2 regions of the Allorhizobium sp. DMC15 genome follow, and region 2 is predicted to be linked to the other one. Evidence: riboswitches for the same ligand, from Rfam matches in the RefSeq annotation. Region 2 holds a riboswitch; the other holds the start of a gene.
The links. Region 2 has a riboswitch for FMN ahead of ribB (3,4-dihydroxy-2-butanone-4-phosphate synthase). Riboswitches for the same ligand answer to the same signal wherever they lie in the genome.
Positions count from the first base shown of each region.

Region 1: linked by a shared signal. The riboswitch ahead of ACT53S_RS07925 (DMT family transporter) and the one ahead of ribB (3,4-dihydroxy-2-butanone-4-phosphate synthase) in region 2 are both predicted to bind FMN.

Region 1 covers NZ_JBQUZB010000001.1:1,599,990-1,603,392, forward strand. The annotation lists gene lon (endopeptidase La) at 1-631, shown strand, start outside; gene hupB (DNA-binding protein HupB) at 838-1,113, shown strand; FMN riboswitch at 1,256-1,409, shown strand; gene ACT53S_RS07925 (DMT family transporter) at 1,542-2,441, shown strand; gene ACT53S_RS07930 (esterase-like activity of phytase family protein) at 2,521-3,403, shown strand, end outside.
Region 2 covers NZ_JBQUZB010000001.1:709,283-712,685, forward strand. The annotation lists gene ACT53S_RS03420 (Crp/Fnr family transcriptional regulator) at 1-296, shown strand, start outside; gene ACT53S_RS03425 (pseudoazurin) at 414-857, shown strand; gene ribB (3,4-dihydroxy-2-butanone-4-phosphate synthase) at 950-1,579, opposite strand; FMN riboswitch at 1,696-1,840, opposite strand; gene ACT53S_RS03435 (SDR family oxidoreductase) at 2,002-2,790, opposite strand; gene ACT53S_RS03440 (sugar ABC transporter ATP-binding protein) at 2,809-3,403, opposite strand, start outside.

The DNA of each region.
Region 1 (3,403 bases), 890 kb from region 2:
CGGCGTTGTCACGGGTCTCGCCTGGACGGAAGTCGGCGGCGAACTTCTGACCATCGAAGGCGTGATGATGCCCGGCAAGGGCCGCATGACGGTCACCGGCAACCTGAAGGACGTGATGAAGGAATCGATTTCGGCTGCGGCATCCTATGTCCGCTCGCGCGCCGTCGATTTCGGTGTTGAGCCGCCGCGCTTCGACAAGTCCGACATCCACGTCCACGTGCCGGAAGGCGCGACCCCGAAGGACGGCCCGTCCGCCGGCATTGCCATGGCAACCGCCATCGTGTCCATCATGACCGGTATTCCGGTTTCGAAGGATATCGCGATGACCGGTGAAGTGACCCTGCGCGGCCGCGTGCTGCCGATCGGCGGCCTGAAGGAGAAGCTGCTCGCCGCACTGCGGGGCGGCATCAAGAAGGTTCTGATCCCGGAAGAGAACGCCAAGGATTTGGCCGACATTCCGGACAACGTGAAGAACAATATGGAGATCGTACCGGTATCCCGGATGGGTGAGGTGATCCGCCATGCGTTGGTTCGCGTGCCTGAACCGATTGAATGGGACGGAACGGTCGAAACCCCTGCCATCGGCACAGTTGAGGGTGCCGATGAGACCGGCTCTGCAGTCGCCCACTGAGGCAATTCTGCCATAAGTGAGCCACAAAGCTCCAAAACCGACAAAAAGGCTGGCAAATTTGCCAGCCTTTTTTGTGAAAAGTCCCTTAAACGGCTTGTTTTCCGGGCCTTTCGGGTGCTTTTGAGTTGCGAAGGGCAGAAGCTTTCGTATTCTCCGCCCGACTTAATCATTTGAGTCGTTTCATACCAATCAGAAAGGGTGGAAACATGAACAAGAACGAACTCGTATCCGCGGTCGCCGAGAAGGCTGGCCTCACCAAGGCTGACGCAGCCTCTGCCGTCGACGCCGTTTTTGAAACGGTTCAGGCCGAGCTGAAGAACGGTGGCGACATCCGCCTCGCTGGTTTCGGTGCCTTCACCGTCGCCCGTCGCGAAGCCTCCAAGGGCCGCAACCCGTCCACCGGCGCTGAAGTCGATATCCCGGCTCGCAACGTTCCGAAGTTCACGGCCGGCAAGGGCCTGAAGGACGCTGTCAACAGCTGATCCGTCGTGACCGTCGCCACCCTTCGGTGCCGATGGTCAGCTGACACCCTGGTGAGCCCGGCCTCTGCGCCGGGCTTTCTTGTTTGCGCATCTTGCGTCGCAGCATTGGCTGTCATATTTCTGTGGGGCCGGGTCTTCCGGCATTCGTTCTCAGGGCGGGGTGAAATTCCCCACCGGCGGTAAGAGGGAAACCTCATAGCCCGCGAGCGCCTGGTCTTCCTTCAGGGAGGGCAGGGTCAGCAGATCCGGTGTAACTCCGGAGCCGACGGTTAAAGTCCGGATGAAAGAGAATGAGGTCAGGCTTCGTCCTGCCGCCGCGTCATGCGGATCGGCGAGGCGTGCTGCGCAGTGTCGTTTCCGTTCTGGAGCGGCTTCGTCGTCCTCATCTGTCCTGGTTTGTGTTGGTCCTTTGGAAAAGGAAACATGACATGAATCAGAGCTCCGTTTCGCTCTTGCGTTCCCGGGCTGTTGTTGGTGCCGGCTTCATGGTGCTGGCAGGCATTGCCTTCGCCGCGCTCAATGTCGTCACCCAGTGGCTCTCCATGACGCTCGGCTTTCCGCCGGCGTCGACCGCCTTCTGGCAATATGGATTTGCGCTCGTCCTCTCCCTGCCGCTGCTTGTCCGCCTCGGCTTGAAGGCGATGAAGACGGCCTATCCCGTGCGCCATATTCTGCGCGTCCTGCTTGCCGCTTTCGGCGTTCAGGCCTGGGTGACAGGCCTTGCCACCGTTCCGATCTGGCAGGCCATCGCGCTCGTCATGACCTCGCCATTCTTCATCATCATCGGTGCCCGCCTCTTTCTGGGTGAGACCGTCGGAAGAGACCGGTGGCTCGCGACCCTGGCCGGATTCACCGGCGCCATGATCATCCTGCAACCCTGGTCGGATGCGTTCACGCTTGCAGCCCTTCTGCCGGTTCTGTCGGCGCTGCTATGGGGCGGGTCATCGCTGATCATGAAGAACCTCACGCACTACGAGGCACCGGAAACCGTTACGGTTTGGCTGCTTGTGCTGCTGACCCCGATCAATGCCGGACTCGCCGTCGCCTCGGGCTTCGTTGTACCGGAGGGGGCAGCGCTCTGGCTGCTTCTGGGTGCAGGCCTGCTGACCGCCATCGGCCAGTATCTGCTGACGCTCGCCTACAATGCCGCAGATGCCGCTTACGTGCAGCCCTTCGATGACTTGAAGCTGCCGCTCAACGTCTTCGCCGGATGGCTCGTGTTCGGCTATGCCCCGAGCGGCTATCTCTGGATCGGCGCGGTCCTCATATTGGGGGCTTCGCTCTTCCTGATGCTTCGGGAAGCCCGGCGGGAAACAAGCCGGGGTTGATTGGCTCCTCTGTCATGCGCCTGTAATCCGGGTGACGCAAAAGCCTCCTGTTCCATTCATCGGCAACAGGAGGTTTCCCATGACATCAGGTCTCACCCGCGCGGCGCTGACCGCCGCACTTCTGGCTTCGGTGACCATGCCGGCCGCAGCCGAGCAGGTCTTCAACCGAATCGCGGCCTTCCCGGTCGCTAGCAATTTGCCGGCGGACAAGGACAAGCTGTCCGCCACTTCCGCCGAAATCGTCACGGCAACGGAAGACGGCAATATGATGATATATTCCGACAGCCCGCTCGGGGCGATCGGTTTTGTCGATATTACCGATGCCAAGGCCCCGAAGGCGGCTGGCGCGCTGATGATGGATGGCGAGCCCACGTCCGTCGCCGTAGCCGGCACCAAGGTTCTCGCCGGCGTCAACACCTCCGAGAGCAAGGCCAGCCCGTCCGGCAAGCTCGTCGTCGTCGACATCGCAACCAAGGCGATTGAATCCAGCTGCGACCTCGGCGGCCAGCCGGACTCTGTAGCGGTCTCCAAGGACAAGAGCTTCGTCGCCGTCGCCATCGAGAACGAGCGTGACGAGGACGTCAATGATGGGGACCTGCCGCAGATGCCGGCTGGCGACCTCGTCATCGCATCATTGAAAGATGGAGTCGTCGATTGCGGCTCAATCAAGCATGTCGCACTGACCGGCCTCTCCGAGATCGCCCCTGAAGATCCGGAGCCGGAATTCGTCGCGATCAACAGCCTCGGCGAAATCGCCGTGACGCTGCAGGAAAACAACCACATCGCCATCGTCGACGGCAAGTCCGGCGAAGTGAAGAGCCACTTCTCCGCCGGCACGATCGATCTCTCGGGCATCGACACCAAATCGGACGGCGCGCTCAAGTTCACCGGCAGCAAGGAAGGCGTGGCTCGCGAGCCGGACGCGGTCAAGTGGCTGGATGACGACCGTCTCGTCGTCGCCA
Region 2 (3,403 bases):
AAGCCCATGTTCGCATCCGGGAAATGTCGACCCAGGAGGTCGAGCGCCGTGTCGCCCATACGGTCGTTCGGTTGGCCAAAAAGGCCGGTCGCGTCGAGCCTTCGGGTCTGCGCATCGATTTCCCCATCTCCCGGCAGGACATTGCCGAGATGACCGGCACCACCCTGCACACGGTCTCGCGCATCTTCAGCGCTTGGGAAGGCAAAGGACTGATTGAGGGCGGGCGCCAGAAACTCCTTGTCACCAACCTGACCGCACTCGAGCAGCTCGCGACAGCCACAGCCGAACGGAAGTGAGTGCCGCGGCGTGCAACGACCGCCCGGCTACTTGATTTTGCGCAAAGAAGCCGGCCTTCGGGGCGCCTATGTCTGTCTCAACGGAACGACAGCGTTCCCGCACACAGGAGACTGACAATGAGATATCCAAGCATGATCGCCGCCGTTGCAGCCCTCGCACTGGCACTTCCCGGCATCGCCGCTGCGGCCGATTTCGAGGTGAAACTGCTGAACAAGGGCGCCGATGGTGCCATGGTCTTCGAACCGGCCGGCCTGAAAATCGCAGCCGGTGATACCGTAACCTTCATCCCGACCGACAAGGGCCACAATGCCGAATCCATCAAGGGAATGATCCCGGACGGCGCGACCGAGTTCAAGGGCAAGATGAACGAACAGATCAAGGTGACCTTCGACGTGCCCGGTCTCTACGGCGTCAAATGCGCACCGCATGTCGGCATGGGCATGGTCGCAGCCATCCTCGTCGGCGATGCTCCGGCCGCCAATTTGGATGCCTTTAACGCAGTGAAGCTGCCGAAGAAGGCGCGTGAGCGGATCGACGCGGCCGTTGCCGCGGCGAAGTGATCAAGGTCTCTACCGCCCGCAATGGGGGGATCCGCATCGGCCACTGAACACGGGCTCAATCCGTGTTCGGGGGCAGAGCCCCCTGCGTGGGTTCAGGCCGCGACTGCAGCGGCGTGATGGGCCGCCCTGTATCGGATCAGATCCTCGATCGATATGAGCGGCAGGTCATGCAGCTTGCAGAACGCGATGAGATCGGGCAACCGCGCCATCGTGCCGTCGTCGTTGGCGACCTCGCAGATCACACCGGAGGGTTGGGCGCCGATCAGACGTGCAAGATCCACGGCCGCTTCCGTATGGCCAGGCCGTCCCAGGACGCCGGACGGATGCGCGCGCAGCGGGAAGATGTGGCCGGGCCGGGCGAAATCGTCCGCAGAAGCGTTCGGGTCCATCAGGGCACGGACAGTGGCAGCACGATCCGCAGCCGAGATGCCCGTGGTTGTTCCGTGAATGTAATCGACCGAAACCGTGAAGGCCGTCTTCAGGTATTCCGTATTGTTGGGAACCATCAGCGGGATGTCGAGGGCATCCAGTCGATCGCCTTCCATGGCGATGCACACAAGCCCGCGGGCATGCTTCATCATGAATGCGATGGTTTCAGGGGTCACGTGGTCCGAGGCGACGATGATATCGCCTTCGTTCTCGCGGTCCTCGTCATCGACGACCACGACCATGCCGCCACGCGCCAGTGTTTCCAATGCGTCTTCAATTTTCGAAAGTGTCATTCCAGTGCCTTTCAAGGGTTACCGCGTGAGCGGTCAAAACACGACCTGACGGTCGCCATTCCATCCCTTGGGCGAACACAGCACAGCGCCTCCCTTTCGCAAGGGGCCGCGATAGCCGATGCTCTCTTTCATCCGGACTTTAACCGTCGGCTCCGGCATCGCACCGGATCTGCTGCCTTTCACCGGGGTGAAAGCGCTCGCGGGCTCCCGGCAAAGCCGGATACCGCCGGTGGGGAGTTTCACCCCGCCCTGAGAACATGGAAAGAGTAGGGGAGAATCCACCGGTTTTTCAAGGGCAAACTGAGCATGTGCAGCAAAAATCGACGCAGATGTCGCAATTGCTGCTGACATGGGTGCCAAATAAAAAAAGCACGGCGCGCATGGCACCGTGCAGGCTTGGGAGGCCTTTTGTTAGTCGGGGGTTACCAGCAGCAGAAGCCACCATCGACCAGGAGATCGACGCCGGTGACGAAGCTGGATGCGCCGGACAGCAGGAAGACGGCGGGGCCAACCATCTCGTCGACGGTTGCCATCCGCTGCATCGGGGTCTGTTCTTCGAACAGTTTCGTCTGGTGAACCATTTCGGGCCGCGTGTTCATTGGCGTTGCCGTGTAGCCCGGGCTGATCGTGTTGACGCGAATGCCGCGACCGACCCATTCCATCGCCATCGACTTCGTCATGTGAATGACGCCAGCCTTGGAGGCGTTGTAGTGGCACTGGTTCAGGCCGCGATTGACGATGACGCCGGACATCGAGGCGATGTTGACGATCGAGCCCCGACCGTTCTTGAGCATGGCGCGGGCTTCGGCCTGGCAGGAGAGAAAAACGCCCTTCAGGTTGATGTCCATCATCGTCTGGAACTGGCTCTCCTCCATCTCCTCGGCCGGGTTGGCATTGGCGATGCCTGCGGCATTGACGGCAAGCGTGAGCGGTCCAAGCTCGGCCTCCGTGCGGGCGACCGCATCGTTCAGAGCAGTGGACTGCGTCACGTCAGCGGCGATTTCGATGCTGCGGCGACCGGCTGCCTGCACGTGGCGCGCGGTTGTCGCCAGACCGTCATCCGTGCGGCGGTCGAGCAGGGCCACATCCGCGCCGCACTGGGCAAGCCCGATCGCGATCCGCTGGCCGATGCCGCTGCCGGCGCCCGTCACGAGCGCCACATTGCCCGAAAGATCGAAGAGTTTCGGGGCGTTCAAAGTTGTTTCCGACATGGGTCGTTCTCCTGCAAATCAGCTCGTGGCCAGTTCCATGACCGATACGTCATTCGCATCGGCCCGGTCGAGAATGCCGGCCTGTTTTCCCTGTGCCATCACCATGATCCGGTTGGAGACGCCGAGCACCTCCTCAAGGTCCGAGCTGACCACGATGACGGCAATGCCCTGGCGGGCGAGTTCCATGATGGTGTCGTAGATCGACGAGCGGGCGCCGACATCGATACCGCGGGTCGGTTCGTCCAGCACCACGACCTTGGGATTGCGGGCCAGCCATTTGGCGAGAACCACCTTCTGCTGGTTGCCGCCAGAGAGCTCGCCAGCATTCTGCTCGCCACGACCTTTGACCCCGAATTTCTTGATATAGCCGTCGGCGAATGCACCGAGCCGTTTTGAGGTCATCAATCCGGTTTTCGAAACGGCGTCAAAATTGGCGTAACCGATGTTTTCGGTGATCGAGTGTTCGAGAACGAGGCCCTGGAGCTTGCGATCCTCCGGCACCAGAACGACGCCGTTGCGGATCGCAGCCCGAGGAGAACGCGGCGTAATCACTTTGCCGTTGAGCACCACGTCGCCGGAAGCGATCGGGTCGGCGCCGGTGATCGCCCGCACG